4 regions of the Streptomyces sp. NBC_00104 genome follow, and region 4 is predicted to be linked to each of the others. Evidence: riboswitches for the same ligand, from Rfam matches in the RefSeq annotation. Region 4 holds a riboswitch; each other region holds the start of a gene.

Region 1 (4,170 bases), 6.6 Mb from region 4:
CGCGGTGGGCGCGAGCGCCGAGAGCGAGGCGGCAGCGGTGGAGTTCCCGCCCGGCACCGAGTTCTCGGGGAATTCCAGTCTGAGCGTGGAGGACGAGGATGCCTACTACTACCTGAAGATCGGGTTCACGTTGGAGATCTCCGGATGGAACGGCGACACGCCACCAGCGGAGAATGTCGTCACGCCCGCCGAGATCGCGAGCGCCCTGTCCGCGATCGCGGTCTCGAAGGGCTGGCCCCCGATCACCTTCTCGGGCAGACCCGCCCCCGTGGCCATCAACTGAGTTCCCCGCCCCGCACTCCTCGGAGCCCCGGACCACCTCGGTCCGGGGCTCCGTCCTTTTCCTCTTCCTTCGACTCCCCTCCTCATCGCCTCGTACGTCCTGTACATTCTGTACAGAAATCGATCAGAGGAGGCGCGCCCCATGCCCGCGAACCGACCCTCGGCCCGTCATGTGCTGCCCGAGTTCACCGAGCGCACCAGTGCGGGTCACCGAACGATGGATCCGTACTCGAAGTTGCTGGAAGAACGGATCGTGTTCCTCGGGACGCAGATCGACGACACGTCGGCGAACGACGTGATGGCGCAGTTCATGCACCTCGAGTACCAGTCGCCGGACCGCGACATCTCGCTGTACATCAACTCGCCGGGCGGCTCGTTCAGCGCGATGACAGCGCTCTACGACACGATCCGGTTCGTCACCTGTGACGTGGAGACCATCTGTCTGGGACAGGCGGGGTCGGCCGCCGCGGTGCTGCTGGCGGCGGGCACACCGGGCAAGCGGTTCATGCTGCCGGGGGCACGCGTACTGATCCACCAACCGGCGGTGGCCGACCGGATCGAGGGACAGGCGAGCGATCTGGCGATCCGGGCCGAGGAGCTGATGCGCAACCGCCGGAAGCTGGAGGAGATGCTCGTCCGGCACACGGGCCAGAGCCCCGAGCGGATCAGTGCCGACATCGAGCGGGACAAGTTCCTCGACGCCGAGGCGGCGGTGGAGTACGGCCTGGCGGACCGGGTGATCCCGAGCCGCAGGACCTCGCCCACGCTCCCCGGCGCGAGGTGAGCCACCGATGCTCCCACCCGAACTGCCGCCGCTGCCCGCGCTCACGCGCGCCGAGGCGGAGCTGATCGACCGTTACCTGGACGTGGTCGACCTGGTCGGCCGGATCAATCCGGCGCGCCCGGGCGACACGTACCGCGGGTTGCGTGCGGCGCAGGCGCTCGTCGCCAAGGCGACCGCTCTGCGCGACGCGCTCGAACTGATGCACAGGCGCGGGGAGAACGAGGTGCACGCCCCGACGCTCGCGCGCGCCCTGCGGGTCCTCGACGGAAAGCGGCGGACGGGCCTGGTGGCGCTACCCCCGGAGCCGGAGGACTGGCCCGCCTGAACCGATCCCGGGCCGCTCTCCGTACTACTGACGGGGCGTCCGGCCCGGGCTTCGCGCCCTCCGGACGGCCTACCGCGATCGACCCATCGGCCCATACGTCGTGAGGACCTGTGAAGTTGCACAACGCGCCCGCTACGCGGTCGGAATGCACTGTTCCGGTGCTGGTGCGGACCTCCTCGAACACGTGGACACAACAGCCGAAATCATTCTGTCCACCCGAACGGGTGAGTGGTGAGTAAGACCACAAATCCATGGTTCCGTTGGGATTTTCGGACGTTCGTGCGTCAAGATCCCTTCCTGACGACAAGCCCCCGCCGCAGCGGCGGGGCGATCCGGGTGGACGCCGAGTCCTGCCGCCGCCCGGATGACCGGTCGACAGGAGTGCATCGGCAGGAGTGGAGGACCCAGGCACGACGGGTCGCCGGAACGGTCAAGCCATGACCGCGCCGAGCAGCCCTTGGGGTGAAGCCGCGTCAGCGGCCGGGCAACTTTGTCAGCCCGAATCCGACAGGTCATCCTTCACAGGCGGCTGACGAAGGGTTGCGCATGTCTGCGCTGAATCGTGTCCCGTCGCTGTTGACCCGGGCCGGCACGGCCTCGGCTCTCACCATCGCCGCAGTGAGCGGCAGCATCGTGGTACCGGGCGTCGCATCCGACGCCGAGGCCGCCACCGTGGCGTCGAAGGCACTCAAGGTCGCGGCTTCCAAGAAGGGCTCCCCTTACAAGTACGGCGCCACGGGCCCGGGCAGGTTCGACTGCTCAGGGCTGACGCTCTACTCGTTCAAGAAGGCGGGCAAGAAGCTGCCCCGTACTGCTCAGCAGCAGTACAACAAGACGAAGCACATCTCCGCGAGCAGCCGCAAGCTCGGAGACCTCGTCTTCTTCCACTCGGGATCGAGCGTCTACCACGTCGGTATCTACGCGGGGAAGGGAAAGATCTGGCACTCGCCGAAGACGGGTGACGTCGTCCGGCTGCAGAAGCTCTGGACGAAGAACGTCTGGTACGGCCGGGTCCGCTGACCCACCGTCGGGGGCGGCGGATCTCTCCGCCGCCCCCGACGGGCGTGCGACGGGCCTTTCTGGTTACCCGCTCGTCCGTGGCCGACGCACGCACCCGCCCCGCACGCGACGAGACACCCCTCGAACGCGCCGACCGCGACTCTCCGAGCTGCTCCAGGAGTTGCGGGTCCCCCAGACCGGGGGAGAGGTCCTCTTCGCGTTCCTGCCGACGCCGGCCTTCACTCCGCGCTTCCCGGACCTGGACTCCGTCCAGCGCGCCACCTACGTCACCACCCTGGTGCCGGCGGTCCTCGCGGCGGCGCTCTGCACCGCCCCGGCCGCCCTGCCCCGCTCGCTCTTCCAGCAGAACACCGAAACCCCGGACGTGGCACTCTGCCGAACGGACGACGCGGTCGCCAGTGGAGAGCCCTGTCAGGTCTCCTGCGGACCGCCTGCCCCGACCGGCTGCACGGGGGCCGTCCAAGGAAGTTCGATCGCCACCGTCTTGCCGCCCTCCCGTGTGGGTCTGACGCTCAGCCTGCCGCCGCACTCGGCGGTCAGCCAGCGGATGATGACCATGCCCCGGCCGTTGTCCTGCTGGACGGCGGCCGGCAGCCGTTTGGGAAAGCGTGGATGACTGTCGGTGACGCCGATGCGCAGGTGCTCGTCCCGGTCGAGTGCCATGTCCACGGTGAAGGTGGGCGACTGACCGAGCGTGTGCTGGACGGCGTTGGTGGCGAGTTCGGACACGATCAGGCGCACGGTGTCCGCGGTGTCCGTGTCGCCCGGCAGGCCCCATTCGGCGAGCACACTGGCGACGTAGTTCCGGGCGGCGGACACCGAGGCGGGATCGCTCGGCAGAGTGACGGATGCTTCCAGGTGATCTGCCATGGCGAGACGTCCCTTTCCCACGGGACCGGTGTCCGACAGGGAGCGGATGGTTCGACTACGGTCCCGGACTGGTGCTTCGCGCCAGACTGCCACTACCTGGGCTGTCACGGGTGGCGATCCACCAAGATATGCATATATCTGTCGCTCGAAGCGGTGAACTATCCGACGGCCGACCGTATTCGGGTGGGGCCTTCGTCCATCCTCTGTCGTCACCCCGACTTCGCGCGCCGGACGGAAGGAGAAACCCATGCAGTACGGTCCGGCGGTCCGCCGCCGCAAGCTCGGCGCCGAGTTGCGTGTACTGCGCACCCGTTCCGCGCTCACCAGTATCGAGGCGGCCCATCGCGTGGGCTGGCACCAGTCCAAGGTGAGCCGGATCGAGACGGGCGCCAGCGGGGTGAAGCCCGCGGACGTCCGCAAGCTGCTGGACGCGTACGGAATCGACGACACGGAGTTACGGGAGCTGCTCCTGGCGTTGGCGGGCTCCGAGGACGGCGGCGGGCGGCACAACTGGTGGCATGCGTACCGGGGCGTACTGCCGCCGACGTACCGGGACTTCATCAGTCTGGAGTCGCAGGCCGGGGGGATGCGGACGCTGGAGACCTCGGTGGTGCCGGGGCTGCTGCAGATCCCCGAGTACGCGCGGGCGGTGACGCGGGCCGCGGTGGAGGGGCTGGAAGACGACAAACTCGACGCGCTCGTGGAAGTACGGCTCGCGCGGCAGGAGGTGCTGCGCGGGAACCCGCCGATGGAGCTGAGCGCCGTGCTCGACGAGGGCGTTCTCCGGCGCGAGGTGGGCGGTCCCGAGATCATGGCCCGGCAGCTGGGCCGTCTGGTCGAGGCGGCGCGGCTTCCTCAAGTGCGACTGCAGGTACTGCCGTTCACTGCC
Region 2 (4,170 bases), 3.7 Mb from region 4:
TGCGCGGCTATCTCGCCGACCTCATCCACCGCAAGCGGGAGGCCCTCACCGAGCACCCCGCCCCCGGCGAGGACCTCATCTCCGGGCTCATCCGCTCCTCCGACCACGGTGAGCACCTCACCGAGAACGAGGCCGCGGCGATGGCGTTCATCCTGCTGTTCGCCGGGTTCGAGACGACCGTCAACCTCATCGGGAACGGCATGTACGCCCTCCTCACCCATCCCGACCAGCGCACCCGCCTCCAGGACTCCCTCGCCGCGCGGGAGACCGCGCTGCTCGAAACCGGCGTCGAGGAACTCCTCCGCTACGACGGCCCCGTCGAACTCGCCACCTGGCGCTTCGCGACCCAACCCCTCACCCTCGGCGGGCAGGACATCGCCCCCGGCGACCCCGTCCTCGTCGTCCTCGCGGCGGCCGACCGCGACCCGGCCCGCTTCGACGACCCCGACACCCTCGATCTCTCCCGCCGGGACAACCAGCACCTCGGCTACGGCCACGGCATCCACTACTGCCTCGGCGCCCCCCTCGCCCGCCTCGAAGGGCAGACGGCGCTGGCCACGCTCCTCACCCGCCTCCCCGACCTGCGACTGGCGGGGGATTCTGCCGATTTGAGGTGGCGAGGAGGGCTCATCATGCGCGGATTGCGCACGCTTCCGGTCGAATTCACCCCGCGGGAGCGGCCGGTGACCGGGTTGGTGAGCAACCCGTAGTCGTACCCGGGCGGGCCGTAGCCATACCCCATTCCGTGTCAGAAGATGACACTCCCTCAAGTCTGTGATCTTCACGTGATCTACGCTGCATTAACTTGTGACAACTGATCGACTGCGGCTACGTTCACACGTCAGTGCGAAGAGGTCACCACGCCCGTCGCACAGGCCACTGCTGTCGCGTGAAAGGCAACCGCATGCTCTCCGGGAACGGTCGTCACCGTCGCCCCCGTCAGGCTCCGGCCCTCCTCGTCGCGGCGGGAGTGACCGGCTCGGCCATCGCGATTCCACTCCTCGGCGCCACCGGCGCGAGCGCGGCCGGCGGAACCACCTGGGACCAGGTGGCGGAGTGCGAGAGCGGTGGCTCCTGGAGCGCGGACACCGGGAACGGACGCTACGGCGGCCTTCAGCTCACCCAGGCGAACTGGGAGAAGTACGGCGGTCTGGAGTACGCGGCGACCGCCGACCAGGCCAGCCGTTCGCAGCAGATAGCCGTCGCCGAGAAGGTGCTCGCCGGCCAGGGCGTCGGCGTCTGGGCCACCTGTGGACTCCTCCACAACCTCGGAGGCGACTCCGGTTCCGCCGACGTGGACACGGGCGTCGCGGACGACTCCTCGGACTCTGAGGATTCGTCCAGTTCGTCAGGTTCATCCGATACATCGGATTCGTCCGCCTCGACGGACGCGGCCAAGTCGGGCAAGTCGGCCGACTCGACCGACTCCACCGGACCGACGGACTCCACCGGCTCCAGCGGCTCCCGCGGGCCGAGCGAATCGTCCGAATCGTCGGGATCGTCCGCCGATGTCTTCGAGGGTTCCACCAAGGCCAGAACCGGCACCGACTCGGACGACTCCGCCGGCTCCGGCAGCGCAGACTCGGACAAGTCGGGTCAGAGCGACAGCTCTTCGGCTGCGGACGACAGTGAGGGTGGCACCGGCCGTCATCGCGGCGCCAGTGCCGACGAGGACGTCGACGCGGACACCGAGGCCGGCACGGACGCGGCCGACGGCTCCCGCACCGACTCCGCGTCCTCCGGCCGTCACGCCTCCCGTGATGGCGACGCGGCGCGTGAGGTCGTCGACGGCGCGTACACCGTCCAGGCGGGCGACAGCCTGACGGGCATCGTGAACTCGCTCGGCCTGGGCGGCGGGTGGCGGGAGCTGTACGCCGAGAACGAGGCCACGGTCGGAACTGACCCGGACCTTATCCTTCCCGGTCAGACCCTCGAAGTCGGTGTCGAAACGGGCGAAAAGTAGCGGCAGTTCAGGTCACGGTTCGCCCCTGAATGCCCGTTTTGATCTCCGTGGGAGATGAATCACAGACCCCCTGATCGTCTTTGAAATCCGGCGAATCACGTGTCTACGGTCGTGACCGCTCGCCACAGCGGGCCCCTGCGGTCGGTACGCCGAATCCTGCCAACGGCCGCATGGAACAGTCGTCGCGTCAAGCGCCGTAGGCAGGAGCGGGGGACCCAAGGTAAGTGCCGGGTCCGGTGGTTGCGGCCCTTCGGGGGCGCACGTCCGGAACCGGCTCGGGGTGAAGCCGCGCCATGTGAGCCGAAAGGCGAGCGGGCGCGGCCGGGCAACTCAACCGGCCCGAACCCGACAGCTCACCTCGCAGGCGTCGGTGAGGGGATCACTCCATGCTGTTTTCCAGCAAGGGCAAGCACCGCCGTCCGTCCAAGGCGGCTCGCGCCATCGCCGTCGCCGGTGTCACCGGTGCCGCCGCCATCGCCGCTCCGCTGATGGTCGCCGGCAGCGCCTCCGCCGCCACCGCCTCCGAGTGGGACACCGTCGCCCAGTGCGAGTCCGGCGGGAACTGGTCCATCAACACCGGTAACGGCTACTACGGCGGTCTGCAGTTCTCCGCCTCCACCTGGGCCGCCTACGGCGGTACGCAGTACGCCTCCACCGCCGACCAGGCGAGCAAGGCCCAGCAGATCGCGATCGCCGAGAAGGTCCTCGCGGGCCAGGGCAAGGGTGCCTGGCCCGTCTGCGGCACCGGCCTGTCCAGCGCCTCGTACGACGGCGCCGCCGCCTCCAGCGGCAACTCGGACTCCGGTTCCTCCTCGCAGGAGAGCACCCAGAAGAGCACCGAGAAGAGCAGCCAGGAGACCCGCGCCTCCCGCTCCTCCGAGCGTGCCACCGTCGAGACCCCGACCGGCAAGAAGGTCGAGAAGGGCGACGGCGAGTACAAGGTCGTCAGCGGCGACACCCTCAGCGCCATCGCCGAGAAGAAGAACGTCAAGGGTGGCTGGGAGAAGCTCTTCGAGCTGAACAAGGACATCATCGACGACGCCGACTTCATCTACCCGGGCCAGCAGCTCCACCTGAGCTGACCCACGGCGATCGCGACGGCCGCCGACCGCCTGCCATCCCCACGGCCGCCCCCACGGCCGGGCAGGCGGGGCGGGGCGGGTTCGGCCGGGCCGAAAATCGAGCCGCTCTCCAGCTGAACCACAGCCCGCTCACATCCGTGTCCTCCATAGTGAAGACCTCGTGAGGGCCGTCCCCCCGTCCCCACGGGCTCCCCGCCCCGGTGCGCATTCCCCCGTACGCACCGGGGCGGGGCTTTTTCATGCCCGTCTTCCTCGCCACTCCCTCTCTCCTCTCCCTCTCCTCTTCCTCGCCTCTCCCTCTTTCTGTTCACTTTCTCGCCCACCCCCCTTTGTTCCGACCTGAAACAATGGGTACGGTCTGTCTGTCCACGGGACGGTCGGTCGGCTGCCGACGGCCCGGGGGCGGTTAGGCTCTAGTCGCAAGGCCCAAGCGGCCCCGCACAACCAGCGTCACATCCCATGAAGGAGATGCTCGTGCCGTCCATCGACGTCGTCGTAGCCCGGGAAATCCTCGACTCGCGAGGCAACCCCACCGTCGAGGTCGAGGTCGGCCTCGACGACGGCAGCACCGGTCGTGCCGCCGTCCCGTCCGGCGCCTCCACGGGTGCCTTCGAAGCCATCGAGCTCCGTGACGGCGACCCCAACCGCTACCTCGGCAAGGGTGTCGAGAAGGCCGTCCTCGCCGTGATCGAGCAGATCGGCCCGGAGCTCGTCGGCTACGACGCCACCGAGCAGCGCCTGATCGACCAGGCGATGTTCGACCTGGACGCCACCGACAACAAGGGCTCCCTCGGCGCCAACGCCATCCTCGGCGTCTCCCTCGCCGTCGCCCACGCCGCCTCCGAGGCCAGCGACCTGCCGCTCTTCCGCTACCTGGGCGGCCCGAACGCGCACCTGCTGCCCGTTCCGATGATGAACATCCTGAACGGCGGCTCGCACGCCGACTCCAACGTGGACATCCAGGAGTTCATGATCGCCCCCATCGGCGCGGAGTCCTTCTCCGAGGCCCTGCGCTGGGGCGCCGAGGTCTACCACACCCTCAAGAAGGTGCTGAAGACCAAGGGCCTGTCCACCGGCCTCGGCGACGAGGGCGGCTTCGCCCCGAACCTGGAGTCCAACCGCGCC
Region 3 (4,170 bases), 2.8 Mb from region 4:
TCCCCACCGACGGAAACCCTGTATCCGTGGGCAGCCAGTGGGAGTGGAGGGGTGTGCGGGAGCCGGGTGGGCGGCGGTTCTCGTATGCCCGCGCGCTCGTTCGCGTCCTGCCCGCCCTGCTGATCGCCACGGGCCTCTTCTACGACCACTTCACCCCGCGCGAGTTCACGGCGGTCCCCTTCTTCACCGCAGCGCCCCTGGTGGCGGCCCCGCTCTTCTCGCTGCACGGCACGGTGGTCACCGGGCTCGCCTCGATCGCCGGCATCACCGCCGTACGCCTCTACTACGGCGACACGAGCAGCGTGGACGCGATCACCGAGATCGCCACGGTGGCCACCGTCGCCGTACTGGCCGTACTGATCAACCGCCTCGTGCGCCGCAGCGACGCCCGGCTCGCCACCGCCCGTGAGATCGCCGAGGCGGCGCAGCGCGCCGTACTGCCGGTGCCGCAGGAGCGGATCGGCGGACTGGAGATCGCCGCGCGGTACGAGGCGGCGCAGGCCGGGGCGTCGATCGGGGGCGATCTGTACGCGGTGCAGGACTCGCCCCACGGCGTACGGCTGATCGTCGGCGATGTGCGGGGCAAGGGGCTGGGGGCGGTGTCGGCGGTGGCCGTGCTGATCGGCGCGTTCCGGGAGGCGGCCGAGCAGGAGTCGACGCTCGAAGCGGTCGCCCAGCGCCTGGAACGGGCGCTGGCCCGGGAGGCCACGCGCCGCGAGGCCGCGCGACGGGACGCGACGGTGGAGCACGAGGGGTTCGTGACGGCCGTCCTGGCGGAGTTCCCGCACGGCGCCGGCCGTGCCCGGATCGTCAACCGGGGCCACCCGTCCCCCCTGCTGCTGTACGCCGACGGCGTTCTGTGCGCCCTGGAAGCCCCGCAGCCCGCGCTTCCCCTCGGCATGGACGACCTGGGCACCTGGCCCGACCGCGCGGAGGAGACCGGATTCCCGCCCGGCGCCACGCTGCTCTTCTACACCGACGGCCTCTCCGAGGCGCGGGACGCGCGCGGCGCCTTCTACGACCCGGCCGAGCGCCTGTCCGGACGCACCTTCTCCGCCCCGCGTGCCCTGTTGACGGCCCTCGCGGAAGAGGTACGCCGTCACACGGGTGGCCGCACGACGGACGACATGGCCCTCCTCGCGGTCCGCCGTCCCTGACGTCGCACACGCCCCTCTCACATCTCTCCCGCTCGATATCACCGAGCGTGTCCGTCCGACCGTCCTCCGTATAACAACTGACGTACCGTCAGGCCATTTGTTACTCCTGAGGAAAGGTCAACTCGCCCGTTTTACGCCCCTCATGACCCGTAAAGTCCAGCGCGAAAGCCGGAACGATCATTAAGAACAGCTTGGAATGGAGTACTCGCGTCTATTAACGTTCGATAACGCAGCGCGGTCGTCCCAGCCGTCACAAGAGACGGCTCCGTGCTCACGCGCCGAATCCCGCAAGGGAACCGGGGAACCACCACCCTGGGGTGAATCGCACGGAAGCCGTCGTGGCAGTACGCACGACTGGTTTACGCGCGTAGGAGACCTTCCTGCTCCGAACCCGTCAGCTAACCCGGTAGGCGAGGAGGAAGGAAGGAGCACGCCCACGTGGCGTCGAACCGGTCCGCGACCGAAGCCCCGTTCGTACCGAGCCAACGAGACGGCGAGAGCCAGACGTTCGGCTACGGCAGCTACAACAGCGACAACGAGGGCCCCTGGCAGGAGTGGAATCCCAGCGAGGAGACCCTGCGCCCCGTTCGCGGTCGGCACCGCGTCGCCAAGCCGCGCGGTGGACTCGCCCGTGGCGGACTGGCCCGCAGCTCCACGGTTCTCGGCGTCGGTGTCATAGCCGCCGTCGGCGGCGCCGGCATGGCCAGCGCGCAGTCCGGCAAGGCCCCGGTGTCCATATCGCTGCCCGACATGCCGAACGTCGGCTCGGTCTTCGAGGACGAGAAGCCCGACGAGCCGGAGCCCCAGGCCTCCACCACCCCGCTCAGCAGTGCCGGCCTGACCACCGCCGACACCGAGCAGGGCACCGCGGACGCCGGCGAGGCGCTGCGCGCCCGCATCATGGCGCAGGCCGAGTCCCAGCAGGAGGCCTTCGACAAGGCCGCCGCCGAGGCCGCCCAGACCGCCGCCGCGGACAAGGCCGCCGAGCAGGCCGCCCAGGAGAAGAGGGAAGCCGAGGCGAAGGAAGCCGCCGCCAAGAAGAAGGCGGAGGAGGAGGCCGCGGCGAAGAAGGAGGCCGAGCGCCTCGCCGCCCTCGCCAAGCAGTTCACGCTTCCCACCTCCTCGTACACCCTCACCTCGACCTTCGGCCAGGCGGGCCCCTACTGGTCCTCCGGCTACCACACCGGCCTCGACTTCGCGGCCCCCACCGGCACCCTCATCAAGGCCGTCCACAGCGGCACCATCACGCAGGCCGGCTACGAGGGCTCCTACGGCTACAAGACCGTCCTCACCCTCGATGACGGCACCGAGATCTGGTACGCCCACCAGTCCTCCATCGGCGTCAGTGTCGGCCAGAAGGTCGCCACCGGCGACGTCATCGGCCGCGTCGGCGCCACCGGCAACGTCACCGGCGCCCACCTCCACATGGAGGTCCACCCGGGCGGCTCCGCCAGCGGCATCGACCCGGCGGCGTGGCTGCGCAGCAAGGGCCTCACCCCGTAGCCGGGCAGAACCAGCGACCACTCCCGCCGGGCCTCGCACCCGCCCGCGGAGACCACGACGCCGCGTAACCCCACGGGGATTACGCGGCGTTCGTCATGCCGGGGGAGCGACAGTACGGTGCGGCGGCGGGGCGGGCGTCCCTACCGCAGGAGGCACCTGGCGCCAGGCGACGGGGGACACACCGGCACGGCCCCGACCACGCCACGCACCGGCAGCCCGCGAACCGCTACGGCTCCCGCTGCCGATACCGCTAGTACCGATACGGGTTGTACGAGGGATACGGAGCCATCCCGTGAACCACCGGCTGCGGATAGGCGGACCCGTACCCGCCGTACCCGCCGTATCCGTATCCGCCGTATCCGTATCCGTACCCGTACCCGCCGTACCCGTGCTTCGGTCCGGCCTCCCGCCCCGCGTACCCCAGGGCCGGGCGGGCCAACTCCCGCCTGCGCCACAGCTCGAACAGCAACTCCCGCTCCCGCAGCGCGAAGTCGCCCCCGGCCCGACCCCGTCGCCCCCGGTTCCGGAGGAACGCCAACCTCGTCGCGTACGCCTGGTACTCCGCGACCGACCGAGCCCCCGCCTTCCCGAAGTGGTGCGCCGCATACTCCCGCGCCACCCGCCGAGCCCGCATCGACCCCAGCACATACGGCTCGGCCGGCGTCAGCCACCCCGCGGCCGCGTACGCCGGCAGCTCCTCCCGCACGGTCCGCAACTCCCGCTGCCGAGCCCAGATCACCAACCACGTCAGCAACCCGAACGCCGGCACCATGAACGCCGCGTACACCGCGAAGAACCCGTACTCCCCGAACGTCGCGGACCCGTTCCAGACCGCGTGCATCCCCATGGCGAGCAACAGCCCGCCCACGGGCACGAGCACCCGCCGCCCCCGCTGCCACTCCGCGGAGAACGCCGCCACCCCGAACCCGATCCCCGTCAGCACGGTGAACAAGGGATGCGCGAACGGCGACATGATCACCCGCACGAAGAACGTCGCCGCGGTGACCGACGCCAGCCCACTCCCTCCGCTGAGCTGATCCGTCCCGAACGCGGTCCCCAGATACAGGATGTTCTCGGTGAACGCGAACCCGGTCGCGGTGAACCCCGCGATCACCACCCCGTCCACGATCCCGGTGAAGTCCCGCCTCCTGAACAGGAAGACGAGCAGGACGGCCGCGGCCTTGGCGGTCTCCTCCACCACGGGCGCTATGACGGTGGCCCCCAGGGTGTCGGCATGCGAGGGGTCCGCGGTCGCCGTGGCTATCCACCGGGTCGCGAAACTGTTCGCCACGATGGCTATCAGCGCCGCCGCGCACGCCCCCCAGGCGAACGCGAACACCAGGTTCCTCCAGGGCCCGGGCTCCACCCGGTCCAGCCACCGGAACGCGGCCATGAGCAACGGCACGGGCAGCACCGAGAGCCCCAGCCCGACGAGAAACCCCTCCGTGCCGGTCTGTTCACGGACGAGCGCGAGGATGACGAGCCCGGAGATCCCGAGCAGTCCTATCAG
Region 4 (4,170 bases):
CGCGGCACCCTGGACAACGGCCTGACCGTGCTGCGCTGTCACCGCCCCGGCCAGCAGGTCGTCGCCGTAGAGGTCCTGCTCGACGCGCCGCTGGACGCCGAGCCGGCCGGTCTCGACGGCGTCGCCACCATCATGACCAGGGCCTTCTCGGAGGGCACCGACAAGCACACGGCCGAGGAGTTCGCCGCCGAGCTGGAGCGCTGCGGCGCCACCCTCGACTCGCACGCCGACCACCCCGGCGTCCGCCTGTCCCTCGAAGTGCCCGTGTCGCGGCTGGAGAAGGCGCTCGGCCTGCTGGCCGACGCCCTGCGGGCACCCGCGTTCGAGGACAGCGAGATCGAGCGGCTGGTGGCCAACCGGCTCGACGAGATCCCGCACGAGACCGCCAACCCGGGCCGCCGGGCCGCCAAGGAGCTCTCCAGGCAGCTGTTCCCCGCCACGTCCCGTATGTCGCGGCCCCGCCAGGGCACCGAGGAGACCGTCGAGGGCATCGACTCCGCGGCCGTACGCGCCTTCTACGAGCGGCACGTGCGCCCCGCGACGGCCACCGCCGTGGTCGTCGGCGACCTCACCGGAGTCGACCTCGACGCGCTGCTCGGCGACACCCTGGGCGCCTGGACCGGTTCCCCGGCCAAGCCGCGCCCCGTGCCGTCGGTGAGCGCCGACGACACCGGGCGGGTGATCATCGTGGACCGCCCCGGCTCCGTGCAGACCCAGTTGCTCATCGGCCGGGTCGGCGCCGACCGGCACGACCGTGTGTGGCCGGCCCAGGTGCTCGGCACCTACTGCCTCGGCGGCACCCTCACCTCCCGCCTGGACCGCGTCCTGCGCGAGGAGAAGGGCTACACCTACGGGGTGCGCGCGTTCGGCCAGGTGCTGCGCTCCGCGCCGGACGGCTCGGGCACGGCGATGCTCGCCATCAGCGGCTCCGTCGACACACCGAACACCGGACCGGCGCTCGACGACCTGTGGACGGTGCTGCGCACGCTCGCCGCCGAGGGCCTGACCGACGCCGAGCGCGATGTCGCCGTGCAGAACCTCGTCGGGGTCGCCCCGCTCAAGTTCGAGACGGCCGCGGCCGTGGCGAGCACGCTGGCCGACCAGGTCGAGCAGTACCTGCCGGACGACTACCAGTCGACGCTGTACCGCCAACTCGCCGCCACGGGCACCGTGGAGGCCACCGCGGCCGCCGTGAGCGCCTTCCCGGTGGACCGTCTGGTGACCGTCCTCGTCGGTGACGCCGCGCAGATCGAGGCGCCGGTCAGGGCCCTCGACATCGGCGAAGTCACCGTCGTACCGGCCGAGTAGAACCGGGACAGAAGGACACACGTCCGTGGGGCCCTGGTGACTGAAGAGTCACCAGGGCCCGCGTTTGTCCGTATTGATGGCGGAGGTTGTGTGTCTGACCTGTGGCGTACTTAACAAATCCTGTGATCCGTTTGTTATTTCGAAGACGGCCCGCTTAGCGTCGGTCCGGCTGTTCGTCAGAAGTTCGCCGCAGCCGCGGCACCGGACAGTCATCGCCGAGTCCCCATGGCGCGAGCCAGGGGAGCCGGGGACCCACCGAAGTCCCTGGGGTGAATCGGGTGCCCTTCGCGGAGCGTCGCGAAACGAGGGGCAGCCGTAGGAGACCTTCCTGCTCCGAACCCGTCAGCTAACCCGGTAGGCGAGAAGGAAGGAAAGGACCAGCCACTTCATGGCGTTCACCCGCGCCCCCGGGAAGCACCGGCGTCCCGGCCGTGTGAAGCGCACGACCACGAGGAACGTGGGCGTCGCCGCTCTCACCACCACCGGTGTCATCGGCACCCTGGCCGCTCCCGCGCTCGCCGCGGAGGAGCCCGCCGTCGAGCAGACCGGCCTGAACCAGATCATCGTCCTCGGCGACACGGTCGCCGAGCAGGTCGACGCCCAGGCCTTGGCCCAGCAGCAGGCCGCCGAGGTCGCCGCCGTCAAGAAGAAGGCGCAGGAGGAGGCCCGGAAGGCCGCCGCCGAGAAGGCCGAGCAGGAACGTGCCGCCGCCAAGGAGCGCGAAGAGATCAAGGCCCGTGCCGCCCGCGCGGCCGAGCGCGAGCGCCTCAACACCTATGTCGCCCCGATCAGCGGCTCGTACATCTCCACCGGCTACAAGGCCGGCGGCGCCGTCTGGTCCTCCGGCAGCCACACCGGCGTCGACTTCCACGCCGCGTCCGGCACCGCCGTCCACGCGGTGGGTTCCGGCACCGTCGTCGAGGCGGGCTGGGGTGGCGCGTACGGCAACAACATCGTCATCAAGATGACCGACGGCACGTACACGCAGTACGGCCACCTGTCGTCCATCGGCGTCTCCGTCGGCCAGACGGTCACCCCCGGCCAGCAGATAGGCCTCTCCGGGGCGACCGGCAACGTCACCGGCGCGCATCTGCACTTCGAGGCCCGGACGACGGCCGAGTACGGCTCGGACATCGACCCCGCCGCGTACCTGCGTTCGCACGGCGTGAACGTCTGACGCACCACTCGACGCTTCCCAGGAGGCCCCGGCTCACCGAGCCGGGGCTTTCCGCGTTGTGACGTACCTCCTGTCCAAAAAATATCCCTGGATTCCGGTCCGCCATCGGAAATTCCGGCTCGCTGCAATAGAGTCGCTGGAACACACGTCAATCATCGACGTTTCACGGGGATTAAGGCGGAGGTCGGTCATGCGTATTCCGGCGCACTCGGTATGCACGGCGATCCGTGATGACATCGTCGCGGGTGTCTACGAGCGCGGCAGCCGTCTCACCGAGGAACTGCTCGCCCGCCGGTACGGCGTCAGCCGGGTCCCCGTGCGCGAGGCGCTGCGCACGCTGGAGGCCGAGGGCTTCGTGGTGACCCGTCGGCACGCGGGCGCGTGCGTCGCCGAGCCGACGGAGCAGGAGGCCGCCGACCTGCTGGAGATGCGCATGCTGCTGGAGCCACTGGGCGCCGCCCGCGCCGCGCAGCGCCGCACGGAAGCACACCTGAAGGTGCTGCGCGGCCTGGTCAGACTGGGCCAGGAGCGGGCCAGGAGGGGGAACAGCGAGGATCTGCGCTCCCTGGGCGGCTGGTTCCACGAGACGCTCGCACAGGCGTCCGGCAGCCCCGCGCTGACCTCGACGCTCGCCCAGCTGCGGCACAAGATCGCCTGGATGTACGCCATCGAGGCGCCGGCCAACCCCGTGGAGTCCTGGGCGGAGCACGGCGGCATCGTGGACGCGGTCGCGCGCGGCGACAGCGACCGGGCCCGGACGATCACGTCCCTGCACACCGAGCGCGCCACCGCCGCACACCGGCTCCGATTTCCGTCCGGGGCCGGCGGGACGGAACGCCCCGACCGTGTGAGGACTTCGCAACACCCCGTAAACACGCCGAGTCTGCGGCATTAACACAGGAGCCGTATACAAAGAGGGAAGAATTCCGAAGGGCATTTTTCCTGCTGCCCGCAGAACGGAAAAGGACGAAAAGGCGAAGGGCCCGCCCGATAAATCGGACGAGCCCTTCGGTGTGTCTGCGGGTGGCCTTTCAGGCCTTTTCCGCTTTATTCGGCCGGGTCGCTCAGACCGTCTCGGGGAGTTCTTCGAGTCCCTCGGCCACGAGCTTCGCCAGACGGTCGAGCGCGATGTCCGCGCCCTCGGCCTCGGAAGCGAGCACGATCTCCTCGCCGCCCTGGGCGCCGAGGCCCAGCACCGCCAGCATGGAGGCCGCGTTGACGGGGTTGCCGTCGGCCTTGGCGATCGTCACGGGGATACCGGAGGCCGTGGTGGCCCGGACGAAGATGGATGCGGGTCGGGCGTGGAGGCCCTCGGCCCAGCCGACGTTGACGCGGCGCTCAGCCATGTGATGCTGCCCTTCAGGTGTCTCGGGTACTTCAGAGAGGTCTAGACCAGGTTGTCTAGACCAGTTTCCCATATGGCGCGGCGTACCGGAACGAGCCCACGGCCTGACCACGAACCGGCTTCCGCGCGTCTGTTGCGCTTCCCCAGACTGCCCCGCGCCGTTGTCGTACGCGAGCCGTACTCTGGGGCCCATGCAGACCTCGTCGGACCGGCACGAGTACCCCGCCCACTGGGAGGCCGACGTGGTGCTGCGCGACGGCGGCACCGCACGCATCAGGCCCATCACCGTTGATGACGCCGAGCGTCTCGTCAGCTTCTACGAGCAGGTCTCGGACGAGTC

What was found. Region 4 has a riboswitch for cyclic di-AMP ahead of OG272_RS36200 (M23 family metallopeptidase). Riboswitches for the same ligand answer to the same signal wherever they lie in the genome.
Positions count from the first base shown of each region.
Region 1: linked by a shared signal. The riboswitch ahead of OG272_RS07240 (C40 family peptidase) and the one ahead of OG272_RS36200 (M23 family metallopeptidase) in region 4 are both predicted to bind cyclic di-AMP.
Region 2: linked by a shared signal. The riboswitch ahead of OG272_RS20100 (transglycosylase family protein) and the one ahead of OG272_RS36200 (M23 family metallopeptidase) in region 4 are both predicted to bind cyclic di-AMP.
Region 3: linked by a shared signal. The riboswitch ahead of OG272_RS23925 (M23 family metallopeptidase) and the one ahead of OG272_RS36200 (M23 family metallopeptidase) in region 4 are both predicted to bind cyclic di-AMP.

Region 1 covers NZ_CP108215.1:1,687,090-1,691,259, forward strand. Annotated here, with positions in the region: gene OG272_RS07225 (hypothetical protein) at 1-283, shown strand, start outside; gene OG272_RS07230 (ATP-dependent Clp protease proteolytic subunit) at 425-1,066, shown strand; gene OG272_RS07235 (hypothetical protein) at 1,074-1,391, shown strand; cyclic di-AMP (ydaO/yuaA leader) riboswitch at 1,723-1,934, shown strand; gene OG272_RS07240 (C40 family peptidase) at 1,938-2,411, shown strand; partial or broken gene OG272_RS07245 (DUF6328 family protein) at 2,489-2,766, shown strand; gene OG272_RS07250 (ATP-binding protein) at 2,823-3,281, opposite strand; gene OG272_RS07255 (helix-turn-helix transcriptional regulator) at 3,529-4,170, shown strand, end outside.
Region 2 covers NZ_CP108215.1:4,598,782-4,602,951, reverse strand. Annotated here, with positions in the region: gene OG272_RS20110 (cytochrome P450) at 1-710, shown strand, start outside; gene OG272_RS20105 (transglycosylase family protein) at 905-1,963, shown strand; cyclic di-AMP (ydaO/yuaA leader) riboswitch at 2,146-2,345, shown strand; gene OG272_RS20100 (transglycosylase family protein) at 2,350-3,045, shown strand; gene eno (phosphopyruvate hydratase) at 3,520-4,170, shown strand, end outside.
Region 3 covers NZ_CP108215.1:5,433,387-5,437,556, reverse strand. Annotated here, with positions in the region: gene OG272_RS23930 (PP2C family protein-serine/threonine phosphatase) at 27-1,157, shown strand; cyclic di-AMP (ydaO/yuaA leader) riboswitch at 1,424-1,585, shown strand; gene OG272_RS23925 (M23 family metallopeptidase) at 1,596-2,660, shown strand; gene OG272_RS23920 (PrsW family intramembrane metalloprotease) at 2,911-4,170, opposite strand, start outside.
Region 4 covers NZ_CP108215.1:8,260,717-8,264,886, forward strand. Annotated here, with positions in the region: gene OG272_RS36195 (pitrilysin family protein) at 1-1,308, shown strand, start outside; cyclic di-AMP (ydaO/yuaA leader) riboswitch at 1,512-1,683, shown strand; gene OG272_RS36200 (M23 family metallopeptidase) at 1,697-2,485, shown strand; gene OG272_RS36205 (GntR family transcriptional regulator) at 2,676-3,380, shown strand; gene OG272_RS36210 (HPr family phosphocarrier protein) at 3,550-3,831, opposite strand; gene OG272_RS36215 (GNAT family N-acetyltransferase) at 4,022-4,170, shown strand, end outside.